Mucilaginibacter gracilis: one gene and its partner. The protein of the gene in region 1 interacts with the protein of each later gene in a pairwise test. Links are inferred from orthologs where the notes say so. Each region holds a gene or a part of one and is shown in the gene's direction. Other genes may lie near its edges.

Region 1 (3,223 bases):
CGATAGACCAGCGCCGCGCATTTGCAAAGCAGGCTTTCAACATATCATCGCATTACGATAGCGCTATTTTTAACTACTTTAACCAGGACTTTACCGAACCTGTATTTAAACAGAGCATACAAAAAAGTCAGGTTTTACGTTACGGCGAAAACCCTCACCAAAAGGGTATTTTCTACGGCAATTTAGATGCTATGTTTACCAAGTTAAACGGTAAAGAGTTATCGTACAACAACCTGGTTGATGTTGATGCCGCCGTGGCTTTAATAGATGAGTTTACCGAGCCAACTATAGCCATATTAAAACATACCAACGCATGCGGCGTAGCTTCGCGGTCGTTTATTAAAGAAGCCTGGCTGGATGCGCTGGCCTGCGACCCGGTTTCGGCTTTTGGCGGTGTAATTATTGCCAACGAAGAGATTAACGAAGAAACTGCTGCCGAAATAAGCAAACTGTTTTTTGAGGTTTTAATAGCCCCCGCTTACACTAACGAAGCTTTGGTTTATTTAACCGAAAAAAAGAACCGTATAATACTAATACGTAACCAGGTAGAGCTGCCCGTTAAGCAATTTAAAACCTTACTTAACGGTGTAATAGAACAAGATAAAGACGCGGTTATTGAAGGGCCCGACCAAATGAAACCGGTTACACAAAAGCAGCCGACCGAACTTGAACTGCGCGACTTGTTTTTTGCCAACAAAGTGGTAAAACATACCAAATCAAACACCATTGTTTTTGCTAAAAATAATACACTGATAGCAAGTGGCGTTGGCCAAACATCGCGTGTTGATTCGTTAAAACAGGCTATTGTTAAGGCCGAAGCTTTCGGTTTTGATTTGAATGGTGCTGTAATGGCATCGGATGCATTTTTTCCGTTTAATGATTGTGTTGAAATTGCCGCTGATGCCGGAATTACTGCTATATTGCAACCTGGCGGTTCCATAAAAGATCAGGATTCGATAAAGATGGCCGATGACAAGGGTATATCAATGGTAATGACCGGGGTACGCCACTTTAAACATTAATTTTACAGTACCAAAACAATAACTTTGTTATTGCATTAAATGTTGTAGAGAAGTTTTTTTTTACAAACTTTGCAAATTATTTGAAACATAACTGACATGGGTCTTTTTAATTTTTTTACGCAAGAAATTGCCATTGATTTAGGTACCGCTAACACGCTTATTATACATAATGATAAAGTTGTTGTTGACGAACCATCCATCGTTGCCTTTGACCGCACCACAAACAAGGTGATTGCCATTGGCCGTCAGGCTATGCAAATGGAAGGTAAAACGCACGACAACATACGCACCGTTCGCCCGCTTAAAGATGGCGTTATTGCCGATTTTAACGCTGCAGAGCACATGATACGCGGAATGATCCGCATGATAAATAAAGGTAAGGGCTGGGTTTTCCCGTCGTTGCGGATGGTGATCTGCATCCCATCGGGTATAACCGAGGTTGAGAAACGCGCCGTGCGCGATTCGGCGGAAATTGCAGGTGCCAAAGAAGTATATCTGATACACGAACCTATGGCCGCAGCAGTGGGTATAGGTATTGATGTGGAAGAACCAATGGGCAACATGATTATTGATATCGGTGGTGGTACTACCGAGATTGCTGTAATTGCACTTTCGGGTATCGTTTGCGATCAATCTATCCGCGTAGCCGGTGATAATTTTGACTCGGATATTGTTCAATACATCCGCAGGCAACATAACATTATGATTGGCGACCGTACTGCCGAGAAAATTAAAATAGAAGTTGGTGCCGCGTTACCTGAATTGGTTGAACCACCAACTGATTTTGCAGTACAGGGCCGCGATTTAATGACCGGTGTACCTAAACAAATTACGGTATCGTATACCGAAATAGCTCATTGCCTTGATAAATCAATCTCCAAAATAGAAGAAGCTATTTTAAAGGCTTTGGAAATTACTCCCCCAGAGCTATCTGCCGATATTTATCAAACCGGTATTTATTTAACTGGTGGTGGTGCTTTACTGCGTGGCCTTGATAAACGTATTGCAGCCAAAACCAAACTGCCTGTGCATGTTGCCGAAGATCCATTGCGTGCAGTAGTGCGCGGAACAGGCATAGCACTTAAAAATATCGGTACATTTAAGTTTTTGATGCAATAATTTTTTTATTGGGTTATTAGTTAATAAGTTAGTACCGTTGTTGATAACCCTATACCCCAATAATATAACAGATAAAAGAAATGTATAACCTCTGGATCTTCCTCAGAAAGTACAACGCATTTTTTTTATTTGTTATTTTTGAAATTGCAGCTATAATTATACTGGTCAATCATAATTCCTTTCAAAAGGCATCCTACATTAGCTCCATTAACAATTTTACGGGTGGCATCAACTCAAAAGTGAGCCAGGTGAGCGACTATCTGTCGTTAGGCCATGTTAACGATAGCCTGGCGCGCGAGAACGCTATGCTGCGCAACCAGTTAAAGTCGTCTTTTTATATTGATACGATGGCTAAACGTACCGTAAAAGATACCGTTTATAACCAGCAGTACCAATATATTCCGGCTAAGGTGGTTAGTAACTCTACCAACCGGCGCAACAATTACATCACCATTAATATTGGCAGTAAAGATGGTATAGAAAAAGACATGGGTGTTATTTGCGGTAGCGGCGTAGTTGGTTTGGTAGTAAAAACAACCGAACACTTTGCGAGTATACAATCGTTATTAAATAGTAATGCGCGCGTAAGTGCCATGTTTGCCGATACCAAAGAGATAGGTACCGTAACCTGGGGTGTTGACCTTAACCCGCACCAGGGCTTGCTGATGGACGTATCAAACAGTGTAAAGCCTAAACTGGGCGAGCGGGTGGTAACATCGGGGCAATCATTATACCCAACCGGCATACCTATTGGTAGGGTAAGTAACCTGCATGCCAAAGAAGGCGGCCTGTTTTTAAATATGTACCTTGACCTTGCTGTTGATTATGGCAAACTGGAGTATGTGAATGTGGTAGTTAACAAACTTGCAAAAGAGCAGGCCGAAGTTCAAAGTCAGGATAAAAAGGATAAGGATGAATAGAACAACCACCATGATTTTTGTAAACCTGATGCGCTTTGTGCTATCAGTTGCTTTACAGGTGTTTTTGCTCAAAAATATTACCCTCTACAACCTGGCTACTCCGTATACCTATATCCTGTTTATATTACTGCTGCCTTTTAATGTACCCAACATTGTTTTATT
Region 2 (3,182 bases), 120 kb from region 1 along the record:
CCGAAGTAAAGATATTTATACCCGGCAACCAGTATTTTATTGATAAAGAAGAAGTTGATAATATTTTACAAGTAAAAAGCAATGCGCTGATAGGCCACAAGCTGGAAGATATAAACATACACGCGCTCGAAGAAAAGTTACGGGCCAACCCGTTTATTGAGTCGGCAGAGGTATATATGGAGATGGATGGCGTTATTCATGTTTCAATTAGCCAAAGGCAGCCAATTTTAAGAATAGTTAACAAATACGATCAGGATTTTTATATAGATCAGCACGGTTTAAAAATTCCGTTATCGCAAAATTTTACCGCGAGGGTTTTAGTTGCTACTGGCCAAATAGACGAATTGTTTGCAAACCGGGTTGACTCGGTACATAACGATATTGCGAAGAACCTTTTTAAAACAGCCGATTTTATACGCAAGGATTCGTTGTGGAACGCGCAGATAGTGCAGATATACGTAAACAACAACCATGAGCTGGAGCTGATACCCCGTGTTGGCAACCACCGGATATTACTTGGCAATGCCGATTCGCTTTCGAACAAATTTGCCAATTTACTGGCATTTTACAAACAGGCGTTGCCAAAGGTGGGGCAGGATGCTTACACGGTTATTAATATTAAATATGCCAACCAGGTAGTTGGCATTAAGGGCGAGGCCCTGCTAAAGCAGGATTCGATAAACAAAAGGAAAGCCCTGTTAAACAAGAGTACAGATAAGCCGGATACAGCCGGAGTAAAGGAAGAATTTTAATACGCAGAGATATGGAGAAGAGCTTTACAGAGGAAAAAAACACGCCAATTGTTGTAGGATTAGACATTGGCACTACAAAAATATGCGCTATTGTAGGGCGCAGAAGCAAGAATGGAAAAATTGAGGTACTTGGTATAGGTAAAGCCGAATCGGCAGGTGTAACCCGTGGGATGGTTTCAAATATTGATAAAACCGTGCAGGGTATTACCCAGGCGGTTGAAATTGCGGGCACACAATCAAACGTTGAAGTTAAGGTTGTAAACGTGGGTATTGCCGGCCAGCACATCAAAAGCTTGCAGCACCGTGGTTTAATTACCCGTCGCGATTTAAATACCGAAATATCCCGTAAGGATATTGATAAACTAATTGAGGATATGTATAACCTGGTGATGCCCCCGGGCGAAGAGATTATACACGTATTACCACAAGAGTTTACGGTTGATAACGAACCGGGCATCAAAGATCCGATTGGCATGGCAGGGGTGCGTTTAGAGGCTAACTTCCACATCATATCCGGCCAGGTTACTGCTATTAAAAACATTGTAAAGTGCGTTAATAAAGGCGGCCTTGAAAGCCAGGATTTAATACTGGAACCATTGGCCTCGTCCGAATCGGTATTGAGCGATGAGGAAAAAGAAGCAGGCGTGGTTTTGGTAGATATAGGTGGAGGCACAACCGATGTTGCAATTTTTCACGAAGGTATCATTCGCCATACAGCTGTTATTCCTTTTGGAGGTAATAGCATCACCGAAGATATTCGCGAAGGTTGTTCGGTAATGCGCAACATAGCCGAGCAATTGAAAACTCGTTTTGGATCGGCCCTGGCTGATGAGAATAGAGACAACGAAATAGTATGCGTACCCGGTTTGCGTGGCCGCGAACCTAAAGAAATTTCGATAAAAAACCTGGCCTACGTAATTCAGGCACGTATGGAGGAGATAGTTGAACATGTTTACTACGAAATTAAAACATCAGGATACGAAAAGAAGTTAATAGCAGGTATAGTTATAACAGGCGGCGGAGCGCAGTTAAAGCATTTGCCGCAATTGGTTGAATACGTTACCGGGTTAGATTGCCGCGTGGGTTACCCCAACGAGCACCTGGCCAAAAACGAGGTATTACCAAAAAATGTTTACGAAGAACTGCAAAGCCCAACTTTTGCCACCGGTATTGGTTTGCTTATTAAAGGTATCCAAAAAATTGAAGATGTTGGCAAACCCGTAGTAGAGGTAAAGGTTGAAAAACCCAAGTTTGTTGAAGAACGTAAATTTGGTTTATTCGGGAGGCTTTTAGAAACAGGAAAGAAATTTATTAAGGACGATATTAAGGATGAGGATTTTCTGAAATAATATTTTTCAACAAGAAAATAACTTTTCCACATTATTGACAAATGTTAATAAACTATGTGGAAAAACCCCTATCATTACATTAGATGAAATCTGAAGTACCGTCAATCACATATAGCTGAAAAACAAGGATTATGCAGTTTGAGATGTTAAAAGAAAAGTCGTCCATCATCAAGGTTATTGGTGTTGGCGGCGGTGGTGGCAACGCTGTTAACCACATGTACAAGCAGGGAATTACCGGTGTCGACTTTATAATTTGTAATACCGATGCCCAGGCCCTGGAGCTAAGCCCTATCCCTAACAAGGTACAGTTGGGCGCTAGTTTAACCGAAGGTATGGGCGCAGGCTCTATACCCGAAGTAGGTAAAAACTCCGCCATCGAAAATATTGACGACATTAAATTAATGCTCGGCTCTAATACCAAAATGCTATTTATAACAGCAGGTATGGGCGGTGGTACAGGTACCGGCGCAAGCCCTATTATTGCCAAAGCCGCGCGCGAGCTTGATATTTTAACGGTTGGTATTATTACCACGCCATTCTCGTTTGAGGGTAAGCGTAGAAAAATGCAGGCAGAAGAAGGGTTGGAAGAGTTTAAAAAACATGTAGACTCTTTTCTGGTTATTTCAAACGACCGCCTTCGCGAAATATTTGGTAACTTAACACTGGGCTCGGCATTTGCACAAGCCGATAATATATTAACCACAGCCGCCAAAGGTATTGCCGAAATTATAACCCTGCCTGGCTACATCAACGTTGATTTTAAGGATGTGCGCACGGTGATGAAAGACAGTGGCGTAGCCATAATGGGCAGTTGCTCTGCCGAGGGCGAAAACCGTGCTTTAAAGGCAGTGGAAGGCGCATTATTATCTCCGTTGTTAAAAGATAACGAGATAGAGGGCGCACGCTATATTTTGCTTAACATCACATCCGGTGCTACCGAGGTAACTATGGATGAGGTTAGCATCATAACCGATTTTATACAACAGGAAGCCGGCCTATCTGCCGATTTAATATGGGGTAACTGCCGCGACGAATCGTTAGGAGCGCAGCTTTCGGTAACTATTATTGCAACAGGTTTCCA

Evidence for each region.
Region 2: the proteins of BDD43_RS28465 (region 1) and ftsA interact in binary tests that used the Escherichia coli proteins (3 or more experiments, as listed by UniProt). The link is inferred for Mucilaginibacter gracilis from one-to-one orthologs.

The regions. Positions count from the first base shown.
Region 1 is NZ_RBKU01000001.1:6,372,810-6,376,032, reverse strand. The notes cover bases 244-3,129. They hold BDD43_RS28465 (rod shape-determining protein), read left to right. Parts: upstream 244-1,118; coding sequence 1,119-2,141; downstream 2,142-3,129. Other genes in these bases: BDD43_RS28455 (rod shape-determining protein MreD), read left to right, coding at 3,054-3,129; mreC (rod shape-determining protein MreC), read left to right, coding at 2,222-3,061; purH (bifunctional phosphoribosylaminoimidazolecarboxamide formyltransferase/IMP cyclohydrolase), read left to right, coding at 244-1,022. Also shown: more of purH, read left to right, coding at 1-243; more of BDD43_RS28455, read left to right, coding at 3,130-3,223. UniProt on the Escherichia coli protein: Forms membrane-associated dynamic filaments that are essential for cell shape determination. Acts by regulating cell wall synthesis and cell elongation, and thus cell shape.
Region 2 is NZ_RBKU01000001.1:6,254,503-6,257,684, reverse strand. What follows is about bases 88-2,932. They hold ftsA (cell division protein FtsA), read left to right. Parts: upstream 88-763; coding sequence 764-2,101; downstream 2,102-2,932. Other genes in these bases: ftsZ (cell division protein FtsZ), read left to right, coding at 2,233-2,932; BDD43_RS27920 (cell division protein FtsQ/DivIB), read left to right, coding at 88-752. Also shown: more of BDD43_RS27920, read left to right, coding at 1-87; more of ftsZ, read left to right, coding at 2,933-3,182. UniProt on the Escherichia coli protein: Essential cell division protein that assists in the assembly of the Z ring. May serve as the principal membrane anchor for the Z ring.